Linked DNA regions of Paraburkholderia fungorum. The protein of the gene in region 1 interacts with the protein of each later gene in a pairwise test. Links are inferred from orthologs where the notes say so. Each region holds a gene or a part of one and is shown on either strand. Other genes may lie near its edges. The genes, in order: rlmB and tsaE.

What was found.
Region 2: the proteins of rlmB (region 1) and tsaE interact in binary tests that used the Escherichia coli proteins (3 or more experiments, as listed by UniProt). The link is inferred for Paraburkholderia fungorum from one-to-one orthologs.

The regions. Positions count from the first base shown.
Region 1 is NZ_FNKP01000001.1:1,795,119-1,803,611, reverse strand. Bases 2,197-5,127 are described here. They hold rlmB (23S rRNA (guanosine(2251)-2'-O)-methyltransferase RlmB), read right to left. Parts: upstream 4,069-5,127; coding sequence 3,325-4,068; downstream 2,197-3,324. Other genes in these bases: rnr (ribonuclease R), read right to left, coding at 4,287-5,127; rpiA (ribose-5-phosphate isomerase RpiA), read right to left, coding at 2,565-3,260. In the rest of the region: BLS41_RS07900 (helix-turn-helix domain-containing protein), read right to left, coding at 1-278; BLS41_RS07890 (glycosyltransferase family 4 protein), read right to left, coding at 804-2,021; more of rnr, read right to left, coding at 5,128-6,806; BLS41_RS07860 (chloride channel protein), read right to left, coding at 7,788-8,493. UniProt on the Escherichia coli protein: Specifically methylates the ribose of guanosine 2251 in 23S rRNA.
Region 2 is NZ_FNKP01000001.1:3,193,388-3,201,917, reverse strand. The notes cover bases 2,403-5,370. They hold tsaE (tRNA (adenosine(37)-N6)-threonylcarbamoyltransferase complex ATPase subunit type 1 TsaE), read right to left. Parts: upstream 4,194-5,370; coding sequence 3,612-4,193; downstream 2,403-3,611. Other genes in these bases: queG (tRNA epoxyqueuosine(34) reductase QueG), read left to right, coding at 4,211-5,370; BLS41_RS14140 (N-acetylmuramoyl-L-alanine amidase), read right to left, coding at 2,403-3,630. In the rest of the region: BLS41_RS14150 (pirin family protein), read right to left, coding at 1-811; BLS41_RS14145 (EamA family transporter), read left to right, coding at 988-1,869; more of BLS41_RS14140, read right to left, coding at 2,035-2,402; more of queG, read left to right, coding at 5,371-5,464; BLS41_RS14125 (methylated-DNA--[protein]-cysteine S-methyltransferase), read left to right, coding at 5,545-6,015; site-specific tyrosine recombinase XerD, read left to right, coding at 6,012-6,968; BLS41_RS14115 (class I adenylate-forming enzyme family protein), read right to left, coding at 6,993-8,530. UniProt on the Escherichia coli protein: Required for the formation of a threonylcarbamoyl group on adenosine at position 37 (t(6)A37) in tRNAs that read codons beginning with adenine.

The DNA.
Region 1 (8,493 bases):
GTTTCCAGCAGGTGCCGGAGCACTTCGCGCGGCTCCCCCTTTGGAATCGTCACGTGCTGTATTTCCCAACTTTCGACCAGATCCGACACGATCGCGAACAGATCGGCGAGCGGATCCTCTGCGTTGCCTTTCAGATGATCGGACAACGAGTTGGCGACCCGCACCATCTGCTGATAATCCTCTTCTGAACGAATCGGTTTGATCGGCAGCTCGGCTTGCAGCGTGGCCCAGGTTTGAGCGATGTCGGGAAAGTCTCCCGGAAGGCGATCGGCATTCATGAGTTTAAATTCTTCCTCGTCCAAAGGTCGTACTCCGCATGCGTCACCAGGTGACGAACGAATAACGACTGCCTGTTGTAGTAATCGCCGCGACTATCCGGTACCGGTTGCCGCCTACGCCAACACGGTGCAGGCGGTAAGGAATCCACGCAAGCGAACGTCTGCTTCAGGTCGTTATAGCCATACGCGAGGCAAGCCTGCGCCAGTGAATACGACGTCAATGGCGCAATGCACGCACCCGGATGTCTCTTTATGAAGTCCAGCAACGCTTTCTTTGAAATAACCCGCTGCGTATTTGCCCGCGTGTAATCGCGCATCGACAATGCATGACTACCTGAGAGACCAGACAAAGCGGATCGACATCGATAGCCAGCCGGACAGCGAGTCCGGGCGGCTGTTTTACAACCGTGCTTTACAACCCACTACGCAACCCACTGCGGTAAGACAAAACCCGTTTATTCGCGCAAAGCGACGTTCCTGATACGAGGCGGCCGACACCGCGCCAACCCGGCTTGCCGATCAGCTTCAGCGTCCCCAATCGCTCTTCGGCGATGCCTCGCGTGGCCACGCGACGTCCGCAGTCGCCCGATCGCGTTCAGCCGTCTCCACACTGGCAACCTGCTGAGGCCAGCCGGCCGCGGCGATCGTGCGCGTGACTTCCGCCATGAACGCGCGCCGGAACACCGCCGCCGAAAACCGCTCGGCGTTCGCCCGGCAGGCCGTCGGCGTAATGCGCTCGCGCAGCCGTTCGAAGCGCTCGATCGCGCCGAGCATCGACTCGACGGTTTGCCGTGCGAAATAGACGCCAGTCGCACGCGGCTCGCCAACCGGCACCACCGTTTCGAGCGCCCCGCCCTTGCCGAACGCTATCACCGGCGTACCGCACGCCTGGGCTTCGAGCGGGACGATGCCGAAGTCTTCTTCGGCGGCGAACACGAAGGCTCGCGCGCGCTGCAAATAATCCTTGAGCACCGCAAACGGCTGATAACCGAGCACCGTCACATTCGGACCCGCTCGCGCGCGGAGCGCCGCACTCTGCGGGCCGTCGCCGATCACCACCAGCTTGCGGTGCGGCGTCGCGTTGAATGCATCCACGATCAGATCGATACGCTTGTAAGACACCATCCGCGACGCGGTCAGATAAAAGTCGTCCTTCTGCGCGCGCACTTCGAACCTGTGTAAATCGACGGGCGGCGGAATCACCGCCGCATCGCGCCGGTACGTCTTCATCACGCGACGGGCGATAAAATGCGAATTCGTAATCAGCCGATCGACGCTATTCGCGGATCGCGCATCCCAGCCGCGCATATGGTGCAGCCATGCACGCGTCGCCCACGACTTCGGCCCACGCGTCAGATTCCTTTCACGCAAAGTCTGGTGTTGCAGATCCCACGCGCAGCGCAGCGGCGAATGCACGTAACTCACATGAATCTGATTCTGGCCGACCACGACACCCTTCGCGACCGCAGAAGAACTCGTGATAACAAGGTCGTACTCCGACAGATCGAACTGCCTGATCGCGCGCGGCATCAGCGGCAGATACGCGCCGAGGCGAGTTCGTGCAAACGGCAACTGCTGGATAAACGATGTCGTGACCGCCCTGCCGCCCAGCATCGCGCGGTCTTCGAGGAAATCGACGAGACTGAAAAGATCGGCGTCGGGAAAGCACTCGATAATCTGCTCGAGCACTTTCTCTGCTCCTCCTGGCGCCACGAGCCAGTCGTGCACGATCGCCACTTTCATGAACTCTCCCGCCTGTCGAAGAATGCCTTTGGGCCTTGGCATAGCAACGAGTGTATGTGCCGCATTAGTTGCCGTGCGTGCGGGTGCCCACATTCGACAAGCGACAGTGCGCGAATAATCGGCCTTCGTGGGGTTCCTGCGCCAAAGCCTTTCGCTTCATTACGACGCGTTACAAGATGCGCTGTTTCAGGCACTTTTCTTGTGCTTGAGCGCACTTGAACTCGCGGGTTCGAACGGTCGGGATCGGGCGATTGATCAAGTCGGGGTTAAAGAATCCGTGCGACGTGGCAAGACGCGTTTGACAGCGCGTTTGACAGCACAGGTTTGACGATTGCAGTTGGACGGGAAGCGGCGCGGTAAATCTGACGATTACGGCCCGATTGGACAATGCGCTCGTCACATTGCGTGACGATCGTCTGCGGAAAGACTTTTCACCGCATGAATGTATGCAGCGGATAACACAGTCGATTAATGCGAACCGTGCATCCGCTGCCTGCATGAACCCGCGTGCGCGGGCTCATGCAAAACTTGAAAACGAGCCGCTCAGCCCTTGCTGTACTCGATCGTTTCGACGCCGGTATCCGTGCCGAGCAGGCACAGATTCGCGCCGCGGCCGGCGAACAGCCCGACCGTCACCACGCCCGGCCATGCGTTGACATGCATTTCCAGCGTGCGCGGGTCGCTGATACGCAGACCCTTGACGTCGATGATTTCGTTGCCGTTATCGGTAATGAACGGCACGCCTTCCTTCGTCACGCGAACGACCGGTACGCCACCGAGCGCCGTCACGCGACGACCGATTGCGGTACGCGCCATCGGCACCACTTCGATCGGCAACGGGAAGTTGCCCAGCGTGTCGACCAGCTTGCTCGCATCGGCGATACAGACGAACACGTCCGACACCGACGCGACGATCTTCTCGCGCGTCAGCGCACCGCCGCCGCCCTTGATCATCGCGCCGCTGTGGTCGATTTCGTCCGCGCCGTCGACGTACACCGGCAGCGAGTCGATTTCGTTCAGATCGAGCACCTTGAAGCCGTGCGATTGCAGGCGCGCGGTGGTGGCGAGCGAGCTCGACACTGCGCCGCGATAGCGCGACTTGTTGGCGGCCAGCGCGTCGATAAAACAGTTCGCGGTGGAGCCGGTGCCGACGCCTACGATCGCGCCTTCGGGCACGTTGGCGTTCACGTAGTCGGCGGCGGCCTGGCCGACCAGTTGCTTGAGTTCGTCTTGAGTCATGGGAAAGGCTTGGCGTGCAGTAAAAACGGCTAGTTTACCGGAGTCGAGCGCGCGTGCCGGTGGATTACTTCTTCACCGAACGCTGACGAACAGCTTCAAACAGGCACACGCCGGACGCCACCGACACGTTCAGGCTCTCGACCGTACCCGCCATCGGAATCTGCATCACCACGTCGCAGGTATCGCGCGTCAGACGGCGCATGCCTTCGCCTTCCGCGCCCATCACCAGCGCCACCGGACCGTCCAGCTCCGTCTCGTACAGGCTCTTGGACGCCTCGCCGGCCGTGCCGACGACCCACACCCCCGCGTCCTTTAACTCGCGCAGCGCGCGCGCCAGATTCGTGACGGTGATGTACGGCACGGTATCCGCCGCGCCGCTCGCGACCTTCGCCGCCGTCGCATTCAGACCCACCGCGCGATCGCGCGGCGCGATGACCGCGTGCGCGCCGGCTGCATCGGCCACGCGCAGGCAGGCGCCGAGATTGTGCGGATCGGTCACGCCGTCGAGCACCAGGATCAGCGGCGAGCCGGTGATGCCGTCGAGCAACTCGGCCAGATTCTGCGCGAGCGGCATGTCGCCCGCACGCGCCACCACGCCCTGGTGACGCTCGGTATGCGAGAGGCCCCACAGACGCGTTTCGTCGGCGGCGATCAGACGCACGCCGGCTTCTTTCGCGGCATGCAGGAATTCGGTCATACGACGGTCCTTGCGTGTCGCGTCGTAATAAACCTCTTCAACCGTCGATGCATCGTGCCGCATACGTGCGGTCACTGCGTGGAAACCGTATAAAACCTTGAGACGTGACATGACTGAACAACCTTTGATTGAACGCGCTCAACGCGCGTTGCTGTGATGAATACGAGCTTGAGTACGTGAATGGAGTGCTGTGTCTGCAAGCTCACTTGCCTGCGTGCGCCGTGTACCAGACTGCCTTGACTGCAATATGCCTGCGATAAAACGCAGACCGCGCGCAACCGGTACGCGTGAACGTACCCGATGCGCGCGGTTCGACCGATGAAGCCGCTTCAGCGCTTCTTGCGTGCCTGCGGTTTCGCTGCCGATTTGGCCACGGCGCCATGCTTCTTCGCCGCACCGCGCGCGACGCGTGCTTCCTTGACCGCGACCGATTGCGCCGGAGCCGCCTTCTTGCGACGCGCGCCCGGTGCAGCGGAACCACCCGCGCCACCCGCGCCACCGTCTACCGGAGGCAACGAGCGCACGCGCGCACTGCCGCCGTCACTCGCGCCCTTGTCGGCCAATGCGCCACGTGCCGCAGGCGGCTTGATCGGCGTATCGCGTACGAGGCGGAAGTCGATCTTGCGTGCGTCCAGATCGACGCGGCTCACCTGCACCCGCACCCGATCCGACAGACGATAACGAATGCCCGTACGCTCGCCGCGCAACTCGTTCTTGATCTCGTCGTACTGGAAGTAGTCCGAGCCGAGTTCCGTGACGTGCACGAGGCCTTCGATAAACAGCGAGTCGAGCTGCACGAAAATTCCGAACGACGTGACGCCGCTCACCATGCCGCCGTACTCTTCGCCGAGCTTGTCGCGCATGAAATAGCACTTCAGCCAGGCCTCGACGTCACGCGATGCTTCGTCTGCGCGGCGTTCGTTGGCCGAGCAATGCAAGCCGAGTTCTTCCCAGATCGCGACGTTCTTTGCGCGCTGAAGGCCGCGCTTTTCTTCGTCGGACTGCTGCATCGCGCGGGCACGCGGCGACAGCGCCGTGTTCAGTTCGACGCCTTGCGGCGGCTCGGGCTGATACTTGCGGCCTTGCAGGATCGCGTAGATCGCACGGTGCGTGAGCAGATCGGGATAACGGCGGATCGGGCTCGTGAAGTGCGCGTACGCTTCATACGCGAGACCGAAGTGACCGATGTTGTCCGGGCTGTAAACCGCCTGCTGCATCGAGCGCAGCAGCATGGTTTGCAGCATCTGCGCGTCGGGCCGTTCGCGGATTTGCGCCATCAGCGCGGCGTAGTCGCTGGCGTGCGGCTTGTCGCCGCCTTGCAGCGTCAGCCCCATGCCGCGCAGGAACGTACGCAGATTTTCGAGCTTCTCCGCCGTCGGCCCCGCGTGCACGCGGAACAGGCCAGGATGCTTGTTGCGTTTGAGGAAGTCGGCTGCGCAGACGTTCGCGGCCAGCATGCACTCCTCGATCAGCTTGTGCGCGTCGTTGCGGGTGCGCGGCACGATCTGCTCGATCTTGCCCTGCGCATTGCAGACGATGTACGTCTCGGTCGTGTCGAAGTCGATCGCGCCGCGCTTCTGACGCGCTGCGAACAGCGACTTGTACACGCCATACAGATTCTGCAATTGCGGCAGCAATGCGGCGCGACGCGTGGCCTCCGGTCCCTTGGTGTTCTTCAACACCGCGGCGACTTCGGTATAGGTCAGACGCGCGGCCGAATGCATCACGCCGGGATAGAACTGATACGCCTTCACTTCGCCACGCGCGGTGACGATCATGTCGCACACCAGCACACAACGGTCAACGTTCGGGTTCAGCGAGCACAGACCGTTCGACAGCTTCTCCGGCAGCATCGGAATCACGCGGCGCGGGAAATACACCGACGTGCTGCGTTCGATCGCGTCGGCGTCGAGTCCGCTCTTCGGATGCACGTAGTGCGATACGTCGGCAATCGCGACGATCAGGCGGAAGCCTTCGCCGCGACCGACCTGGACCGGCTCGCAATACACTGCATCGTCGAAGTCGCGTGCGTCTTCGCCGTCGATCGTGACAAGCGGCACGTCGCGCAGATCGATACGATGACGCGCGTCGACCGGACGCACTTCGTCGGGCAGCTTCGCGGCTTCGTCGAGCGCGGCCTGGCCGAACTCGTGCGGCACGCCGTACTTGCGCACCGCGATTTCGATTTCCATGCCGGGGTCGTCGATATCGCCGAGCACTTCGACCACGCGGCCAAGCGGCTGCGAATGACGGCTCGGGAAATCGGTGAGTTCGACCACCACCACCTGGCCGACCTTGGCCTTCTTGGTGTTTTGCGCGATCAGGATGTCGTGGCCGATGCGCTTGTCTTCGGGCGCGACGATCAGTGCGCCGTTCTCGTTGAGCAGACGGCCGATCACGCGTTTGTTCGCGCGATCCGTGACCTCGACGATATGCCCTTCCGGACGCCCACGGCGGTCATAGCCGACGATGCGCGCGAGCACGCGGTCGTTATGCATGACCTTCTGCATCTCGCCGGTGGGCAGGAACAGATCGTCCTGGCCGTCGTCGCGAATCAGGAAGCCGTAGCCGTCGCGATGACCTTGCACGCGGCCCGCGACAAAGTTCGACGGATGCGTGAGTTGATAGAGATTGCGCTGATCGAGCCGGATCTGGCCGTCGCGCTCCATGGCGCCGAGGCGCTTGAAAAATCCCTCGCGCTCCTGGCGCTTGATCGACAAGGCTTCAGCGATGTCGTTCGCGGCAAGCGGCGCTTCACTCGTGCGCAGCACGCCCAGGATTTCTTCGCGGCTTGGGATCGGATAAGGAAATTTGCTCAAGGGCTTGTCGATGATTTTTTCTCGTTGCATGGACGTCGGTCGGCGATGTGGCTCGGCTTGGGAAGCGTTTGCGTTGTGCTTCAGTTGCGCTTGAAATGCACCTGCAAATGCACAGAAAAAAACTGCTCGGGTCCGGCTCGTTCAAGGCTGAGTCGACGCTCGTATGTGCACCGTGCCAACGAACTACTGCGAGGCATTCTAACACCCGTCTTGCGCGCCAAGCGGGCCGTCAATAGTCGCTGCGAGGGGCATTGGGCCTCGTCGGCGGGATGTTCAAGCAAGTTTGGAGAAACGCTTGACAGGTCCGAATCTGTCGCTATAATGGCGGTCTTTGCTGTTCATCACCTGCCCAGGTGGCGAAATTGGTAGACGCACTAGGTTCAGGTCCTAGCGGTGGCAACACTGTGGAGGTTCGAGTCCTCTCTTGGGCACCAGATTCAAAATTAGAGCCGCCTCCGGGCGGCTCTAATTTTTGTGAGAACCTACGTTGTCCGGTTCACGCTTTTAGTGTGATCGGTTGGCGTAGTGAGCAGGACGGTAGTTGAGTAGTGAAGCATCGCTTCGTTGCACAATTCACCGAGCGGTTGATAAAGCGAAGTTTGTCTGAAGTAGGGATTGACAAGCTGAATCAACCCGCTAAAATAGCGGTCTAGCTTGAAGACGTGCCCAGGTGGCGGAATTGGTAGACGCACTAGGTTCAGGTCCTAGCGGTGGCAACACCGTGGAGGTTCGAGTCCTCTCCTGGGCACCACGCCTCTTCAAGCAAAAACGAAACACCCCGTTGAGCCTTCGTGCTTCGCGGGGTTTTTTGTTTCTATCGACAGATTTTGTGCTGGCTCGATTCACTTGCCAGTTAGCAGATTGATATCGAGTCAGCTCCGCTTCCGATTGCGTCGCGCCTTTCGCTCCCGCTCGATATCTTCTCCTGCGACGACATCGCATCAAGCTAAAGCCATCGACATCGAGCCGATTGCAATGTCGCCACCATGTCGCCACCAAGCGCAAGCAAATTTAACGCGCCTTGTCCGCCCCACTCCAGTTGAAACCCAAAGCCGATTGCAGCTTCGGCGCCCATTTCGCGCAAGCCTGAAACGCGAGCAACGAGCCGCCCACCGCAAACAGCACAGGAATCAGAAAGTCCTGGCCCACGCGCGTAAATTCAAACATGAGCACCACCGCCGTGATCGGCATCTGCATCGATGCGGCGAGAAATGCCGTTGCGCCGATCACCGCGAATCCGCCTGACGACGCACCCGGCCAGACCAGACTCCACGCGCCGCCAAGTACGATCGCGAGCAAAGCGCCGTTTGCGAGACCCGGCGTCAGCAAGCCGCCCTCCGCGCCCGCTCGCAAACTGCTGGCTGTTATCACCACCTTCAGCACCAGCAACATCGCAGCAAGACCGATCGTCAAGCCGCCGTCGAATGCGAGGCCCGCAGGACCTTTGCCATTGCCGAGCAATTGCGGAAAATGCATCGCCAGTACGCCGATGATCGCAAAGTTCAACACCGACAACACGGGCAGGCGCCAGTCCTTTGGTGCGGCAGCGCGCGAACGCTTCGTCAGCTCGGTAAAGCCCCACGCGGCCACGCCGAAAATTGGGCCGCAGACGAGCGACCACACGATCAACGACGCATTCACTGCCAACACCGGCACCAGGTATTGATGCTCGTCGCCGAGTCCGAGTTGCGCGACCAGTGCCGCGATCGCCGAGGTC
Region 2 (8,530 bases), 1.4 Mb from region 1 along the record:
TCCACGCGAGCTTCGCGGCTTCGATTTTCTCGCGTGAACTCGCGACGAAATTCCACTCGATAAAGCGCTCGCCGTCCAGTTTTTCACCGCCGAGCAGCATCGCGCGCGCGCCGTTCGTGCTTGCCAGCGTGACGGTTTCGTCGAGCGCGAGCACGGCCATCTGGCCGACTTCGAGCGGCGTGCCGTCGATTTCCAGATCGCCGTCCACCAGATAGACGCCGCGTTCCTCGTGTTCCGGTTCGAGCGCGAATGCACCGCCCGGCGCGAATTCGGCGGCGACGTACAGCGTGCCGGAGAACGTCGTGACCGGCGACTCCACGCCGAACGCCGTGCCCGCGATCACGCGCAGCGTGACGCCGTTGCGCTCGACCACCGGCAACGTGTGGGCAGCGTGATGCGCGAACGACGGCTCGACTTCTTCGTCGTCGAGCGGCAGCGCGACCCAGGTCTGGATGCCGTGCATGGTCAGCCCGCTCGCGCGATCTTCGGCGGGCGTGCGTTCCGAATGGACGATGCCGCGTCCGGCCGTCATCCAGTTGACGTCGCCGGGGACGATTTTCTGCTCCGAGCCGAGGCTGTCGCGATGCATGATCGAGCCTTCGAACAGATACGTGACGGTCGCGAGGCCGATATGCGGATGCGGCCGCACGTCGAGTCCGACGCCGGGTTCGAGGGTGGCGGGGCCCATGTGGTCGAAGAAGATGAAGGGGCCGATCAGACGCGCGGCCATGGCGGGCAGCACGCGCCGCACGGTCAGGCTGCCGACGTCGCGCAGATGCGGTTTGAGGACGGCTTTGATCGAGGAGGACATGGCAGGCTCGGCTGAAATGGTGGGTGGAAATCTTGCTGAATGGACGATTCTACTGCGCAGCGCACAATGCCGACGCCTCGCTACGCGCCCGCGCTCCGGAATCGATGGCAACGGCGATGACCGCCGATGTAAGGCTCCGTTAAACTGCCGGATTCAACAATCGGATGGAGACCGGGATGTCGCCCAGGGATCTGCTGCTCGCGCTGATCGTCGTGATCGCGTGGGGCGTCAATTTCGTCGTGATCAAGGTGGGTCTGCATGGCGTGCCGCCGATGCTGCTCGGCGCGCTGCGCTTTACGCTCGCCGCTGTGCCCGCGGTGTTTTTCGTGAAGAAGCCGAATCTGCCATGGCGCTGGTTGTTCGCGTACGGCGCGACGATTTCGTTTGGCCAGTTCGCGTTCCTGTTTTCGGCGATGTACGTCGGCATGCCGGCGGGGCTTGCTTCGCTGGTGTTGCAGGCGCAGGCGTTTTTCACGCTGATTTTCGCGGCGATCTTCCTGCACGAGCGCTTCCGTTTGCCGAACCTCGTGGGTCTGCTGATCGCGGCAGCCGGTCTCGCTGTAATCGGTTTGCAAGGCGGTCACGCGATGACCGCCGCAGGCTTTGCGCTGACCTTGTGCGCGGCGTGTTCGTGGGCACTCGGCAACATCGTCACGAAGAAGGTCGGCAAGGTCGATCTCGTCGGACTGGTGGTGTGGGGGAGTCTGATTCCGCCGCTGCCGTTTTTCGCGGCGTCGTATGCGTTCGAGGGGCCGCAGCGGATCGCCGCCGCTTTGTCCGGCATCAGCGCGATGTCGATATTCGCGATCGTCTATCTGGCGTTTATCGCGACGCTGATCGGCTATGGATTGTGGAGCCGTCTGTTGTCGCGCTATCCGGCGAGCCAGGTCGCGCCGTTTTCGCTGCTGGTGCCGATTGTCGGGCTGGCGTCGGCGTCGTTGCTGCTGGGTGAGCAATTGTCGATGGCGCAGGTCGGCGGTGCGTTGCTGGTGATGGCGGGGCTGGCGGTGAACGTGTTCGGCGGATGGGTCGTGCAGAGGCTGACACCGGCACGCTGAGTTTTTTGCTGCGCAGCATGTAGCGAGCAACGTGCGATGTGCAACTTGCAACTTGCAATGTGCGACGTGCGCATCATGCCGCAGCGCGCATCGACAAAAAACGGCCGCTTCATCACTGATGAGCGGCCGTTTTTTCTTTGCCTCGTGCGTTATCAGAAGCCGGCTTCAAGTCATCCGGTTTTTCGCCAGCGGCGGATTTGCCGCGAAATAACGCTTGATGCCGTTCATGATCGCGTCGGCCATCTTGTCGCGATAGGCGTCGTCGTTCAGGCGTCGCTCCTCGTCCGGGTTGCTGATGAACGCGGTTTCCACGAGGATCGACGGAATGTCCGGCGCCTTCAGCACCGCGAATCCCGCCTGCTCGACCGAGCCCTTGTGCAGCTTGTTGATGCCGCCGATTTCCTTCAGCACAAAGTTGCCGTAGCGCATCGAGTCGCGAATCTGCGCCGTGGTCGACATGTCGAACAGCGCGCGGTTGACGGTCGCATCGGCGGACTTGATGTTGATCCCGCCAATCTGATCCGACGAGTTTTCCTTGTTCGCCATCCAGCGAGCCGCCGCGCTCGACGCGCCATGGTCCGACAACGCGAACACCGACGACCCTTTCGCCTCGGGCGTCGTGAACGCATCGGCGTGGATCGACACGAACAGGTCCGCGCCGACGCGCCGCGCTTTCTGCACGCGCACGTTCAGCGGCACGAAGAAGTCGGCGTCGCGGGTCATCATCGAGCGCATGTTGGGCTGGGCGTCGATCTTCGCGCGCAGCTTCTTCGCGATGTCGAGCGCGACGTGCTTCTCATACGTTCCGCCGCCGCCAATCGCGCCGGGGTCTTCGCCGCCATGACCCGGATCGATCGCGACGGTCAGCAGGCGCACCGTGTTGCTCTTGCCGGACTTCGGCGTGGAGAACGCGTAGGTGTCGTCGCTGCTGTCGTCGTTGTCGCCGCCCAGGTTGTTCGGCTTGCTGCTGCCTTTGTTGCGCGCAATCGCGGCAGGCGGCGACAGCGGAACAGCCGGCTTGCCGGCAATGATCGGTGCCGAAGGCGTGGGAGCGACATGCACGGGTGGACGTGGCACGCCCGGCGCAGGTGCTGAGCCGCTGTTAGCGCCGCCGTTGCCGTTCTGCGCGTAACGCTCGAAGAAAGCCTCGCTGTTATCCGCGGCGGGCGGCGTCGTGCCGGGACCGCTCAGCGTGGCGGGCGGCACACCGTTCTCTTCGTTGAACGTCTGCTGCTTGTGTTCGGTTTGCGCGAGCAGATCCATCAGCGGATCGGGCGCGACTGCGGGATACAGGTCGAACACCAGCCGGTACTTGTACGCGCCGACCGGCGGCAACGTGAACACCTGCGGCTTCACCGAGCCCTTCAGATCGAACACCATGCGCACCACGTGCGGCTGATTCTGTCCCACCCGCACCGCCGAAATCTGCGGATCGTTCGGCGTGATCTTCGATACCAGGTCCTTCAGCGCCTGATCCAGATCGAGGCCGCTCAGATCGACCACCAGACGGTCGGGCGCCTGCAAGAGCTGCTGCGTGTTTTGCAGCGGCTGATCGGATTCGATCGTCACCCGGGTGTAGTCGCGCGCGGGCCAGACCCGCACGCCGAGCACCGAGCTGGCCAGGGCCAGACGCGGCGCGACGAGTCCGAGTACGAGCGTGGACGCTCCCGCCCGCAGAATCTGCCGACGCCGCCAGTTATGCGTGGCGGTAGCCGCGGATTCGATCGAGCGGAACGGTTTGATCAACATCTTTCGAGACATGCCTTTCCTGATTCGCTGTATGCCCGTGCGACGAGCACGCGTCCGTCGTTCTCGCTGTCCAGATCGAGTGAGAAGACGAGATCCGGCACTCCCAGAAGGGGCCCTGCGCGCTGCGGCCACTCGACGAGGCAGATAGCGCCGCTGTCGAAGTATTCGCGAAAGCCCGCATCGGCCCATTCGGCCGGATCGGTGAATCTATAGAGATCGAAGTGATACAGCGCGAGTTCCCCAGCAGGGCGTTCTAGCGCATAAGGTTCGACGAGCGTGTACGTGGGACTGCGCACGCGGCCAGTGTGACCGAGGCCGCGCAAGGTCGCGCGCACGAGGGTGGTTTTGCCGGCGCCGAGGTCGCCGATGAGTTGGACTTGCAGCCCGTGGAATGCCGTGCCGCCGTTCGCGTCCGGCGCGTGTTGGGAATGCTGCGCAGCGTCGCGAACGCTTTCGATCGCCTGTGCGAAGCGCTCGCCGAACGCGTGCGTGGCGGCTTCGTCTGCGAGCGCAAAGCTGCGTTCGAGCAGAAGATTGGCGGACGGCAGAATCGCGTGATCGGGATTGGCAGGCATTCTCGTAAAATGGCGTGATGAACCGAAGTCCGGAGTCCCCTGAGTCCACTGTCACCAGCGCGCATTCGTCCATCGCGACGAACGCTGCGGAGAGCGCTCGTCATTACGATGACGCAGCGCTGAATGCGCTCGCGCTGAACATCAAAAGCTGGGGCCGTGAACTGGGATTCGGGGCGATCGGCATTAGCGATACCGATCTCTCCGCGGCCGAAGCGCCGCTTGCAGCCTGGCTGGAAGCGGGGTGCCACGGCGAGATGGATTATATGGCGAAACACGGCATGAAACGCGCGAGGCCGGCTGAGCTTGTGGCCGGCACGCGACGTGTGATTACCGCGCGCATCGCCTATTTGCCCGCCGAAACATTGAACGGAGCGGCGCACGAAAGCGGCTCGAGCGGCGGCCTGAGCGCGCAAGACTGGCGCTCAGCCGAGCATGCGCGGATCGCAGACCCGTCGGCGGCGGTGGTGTCGGTCTATGCGCGCGGCCGTGATTATCACAAGGTGATGCGTAATCGCCTGCAACATCTCGCCGAGAAAATCGAAGCGGAGATCGGTGCATTCGGCTTCCGCGTATTTACCGATTCGGCGCCGGTGCTGGAGGTAGAACTTGCGCAGAAGGCGGGCATCGGCTGGCGCGGCAAGCACACGTTGCTGTTGCAACGCGACGCCGGTTCGCTGTTTTTCCTCGGCGAAATTTACGTCGATGTACCGTTGCCGACCGATGCCGAAACGTCGCCCGACATCGCGCCTGAAACGCCGGGCTCGCATTGCGGAAGTTGTACGCGTTGCATCGGCGCGTGTCCGACCGGCGCGATCGTCGCACCTTATAAGGTCGATGCGCGGCTGTGCATTTCTTATCTCACCATCGAACTGAAGGGCAGCATTCCGCTCGAGATGCGGCCGCTGATCGGCAATCGTGTGTATGGCTGCGACGACTGTCAGCTCGTGTGTCCGTGGAACAAGTTTGCGCAGGCCGCGCCGGTCGCCGATTTCGACGTGCGGCACGGACTCGATCGCGCGTCGCTGGTCGATCTGTTCGCATGGACCGCCGACGAGTTCGATACGCGAATGCAGGGCAGTGCGATTCGCCGCATCGGCTACGAAAGCTGGTTGCGCAATCTCGCAGTGGGGATGGGCAATGCGTTGCGTGCATCGCCGGAGAGTTTGAATACTCAGGCGCGCGACGCCATCGTGCAGGCGTTGCGACAGCGCGCCGGCGACGCTTCGGACGTGGTACGCGAGCACGTGCAATGGGCGCTGGAAGCGGCGTAAAGTTGAGCAGGCAATAGCACTGCATGCTGCGGTGCCATCTCGCACAACCGAGCCGCCACGATAGTAAGGAGCAGGCCATCATGTTCAATGCAGTGATCCACGCGCCGTTCGGCAAGGTCGGCATTCGTCTCGAAGGCGAAGCGGTGCGCGAGATCGTCTATCTGCCGGACTCGATGGCGAGCGTCGCGCCCGACTCGCCGCTGGCGAAGCAGGCCGCCGCGCAGATCGAGCGATATTTCGAGCGGGCGTCCGCGACATTCGAGTTGCCGCTGGCGCCGGTCGGCACGGCATTCCAGCAGCGCGTGTGGCAGGCGATCTGCGATATTCCGCCGGGCGTCGTGCTGACCTACGGACAGGTGGCAAGGCAGCTCGGCAGCGCGCCGCGCGCGGTCGGTCAGGCGTGCGGCGCCAATTTTTTCCCGATTGTGATTCCCTGTCATCGCGTGGTGAGTTCGAGCGGCATCGGCGGATTCGCGCATCACGGCGATGACGGCTTTTTCCGCAACGTCAAGCGCTGGCTATTGGCGCACGAAGGCATTCCGTACGCATGAGCACGAGCATGGGCACGACCGATTCCCTGGCCGACGACACGAGCGTCGTCGCGTCTCCTCTTTATCTGGCAAGCGCCGCCTCGATCGATGCGTTCTGCGACGCGCTGTGGCTCGAGCACGGCCTGTCGCGCAACACGCTCGACGCGTATCGCCGCGACCTCCGGCTCTTTTGCGAATGGCTTGCGCAGACCCGCAATGCGTCGCTCGACACCGCCAGCGAAGCCGATCTCAACGCCTATGCCGCCGCGCGGCACGCCGACAAATCGACGTCGTCGAACCGGCGGCTCTCGGTGTTTCGCCGCTACTACGGTTGGGCGGTGCGCGAGCATCGCGCGCAGGCCGATCCGACGCTGCGCATCCGCTCGGCCAAACAGCCCATGCGTTTTCCGTCGACGTTATCGGAAGCGCAAGTCGAAGCGTTGCTCGGTGCGCCGGATATCTCCACGCCGCTGGGTCTGCGAGACCGGACGATGCTCGAGTTGATGTACGCGAGCGGCCTGCGGGTGACCGAACTCGTCACGCTGAAGACGGTGGAGGTCGGCCTGAACGAAGGCGTAGTGCGTGTGATGGGCAAGGGCGCGAAGGAGCGGCTGATTCCGTTCGGCGAAGAAGCGCACGGGTGGATCGAACGCTATCTGCGCGAGGCTCGCCCGGCGCTGCTCGGCGCGCGTTCGACCGATGCGCTGTTCGTGACGAGCCGCGCCGAGGGTATGACGCGTCAGCAGTTCTGGAACATCATCAAGCGACACGCGGTGGCCGCCGACGTGCATGCGCCGTTGTCGCCGCACACGTTGCGGCATGCGTTCGCGACGCATCTGCTGAATCACGGTGCCGACTTGCGCGTCGTGCAACTGCTGCTCGGTCACACCGATATTTCGACTACGCAGATTTACACGCATGTGGCGCGGGAGCGGCTGAAGTCGCTGCATGCGATGCATCATCCGCGAGGATGATGCGCGCACTTCCAGACGCAGGCTTCAGATAAATTCGCGCAGCCGGTGCTTGAGAATCTTTCCCGTCGACGCAGCCGGCAACGCGGCAAGCACCTTCAGTTCGGCGGGCCGCTTGTACGGTGCAAGCCGCTCGCCGCACCACGCGATCAACTCAGCAGGCGTGACCGTCGCCCCGGCGGTCAACTCGACGAACGCGAGCACTTCTTCGTTACCCTCGACCGCGCGCCCGATCACTGCCGATTGCACCACTTGCGGATGCGCGTTCAGCACATGTTCGACTTCGGCCGGATACACGTTGAACCCCGAGCGGATGATCAACTCCTTGCTACGCCCGACGATATGCAGCGCGCCGTCGGCATCCTGCCGCGCGAGGTCGCCGGTTTTCAGCCAGCCGTCTTCGGTTACGGCCGCGCGTGTCTGCTCAGGACTGCGGTAATAGCCGAGCATCACATTCGGACCGCGTACCCATAATTCGCCGATCTCGCCCGGCGCAGCTTCGACACCGTCGAGTCCGACAAACTTCACGTCGACGCCAGGAATCACTTCGCCGACCGAGCAATCGCTGCGCGGTGCGTCGAGCATCGTATGAGAAACCGTGGGACTGCTCTCGGTCATTCCGTAGCCGTTGTGCAGCGTCAGACCGTAGACGGATTCGACCTGCGCTTTCAGCGCGGCGTCGAGCGGCGAGCCGCCCGAGTACGCAAAGCGCAGCTGCGGCGCGGACCACGCGTGGCCGTGCGTCTGCAGATGTTCGAGCAGCTTGGCGTGCATGGCCGGCACGCCCTGGAAGATCGACACGCGTTCGTCTGCGAGCGCGCGGCGCACGGCTTCCGGCGAGAAGCGCGGCACCAGCCGCAAGGTCGCGCCCGCATGCAGGCTGCCCAGGCACACCGATGCAAAGCCGTACACGTGCGAGATGGGCAGCACCGCGTAGACGACATCGTCGGGACCGACTTTGCGCAGACGGCTCGACACGGCCGCGATGTACAGCAGATTGCGGTGCGACAGCATCACGCCTTTCGGCGCGCCGGTGGTGCCGGTGGTGTAGATGAGCGCGGCGCACTGGCGGTCGTTTGCGGCTTCGACTGGCTCGGCCTGCACGGCGTCGTCCACCGAATACGACCATGCGCCGATGTCCGGCGTGATGGCGGGCGCTTGAGTTGCCTGATGGCGTTGCGCGTGCTGCTGGGCATCGACGGAGCTTTCCACCGCATACGCGACCACGCGAGGTTGTGCGTGCGCCCGGATCGAATCGAGTTCGGCTGCGGAAAGCCGTGCGTTCGACACCAGCGCCCATGCATCGAGCCGCGCGGTCGCGAACAGCAACACGATCTGCACGATGCTGTTTTCCGCGACGATCATCACGCGATCGCCGCCGCGCACGCCCCATTCGCGCAGCAGCGCGGTGGCGGCGTCGACGGCTTGCAGCAGTTGCGCGCTGGTCAGGCGGCGCGCGTCCTCGATCAGCGCGACGTGTTGCGGATCGCGTGCGGCGGCGAATGCCGGAATGTCTGCGATGCGCGCGGGCAAGCCGGCCAGCAGCGCGGGGATGTCGATGGTGG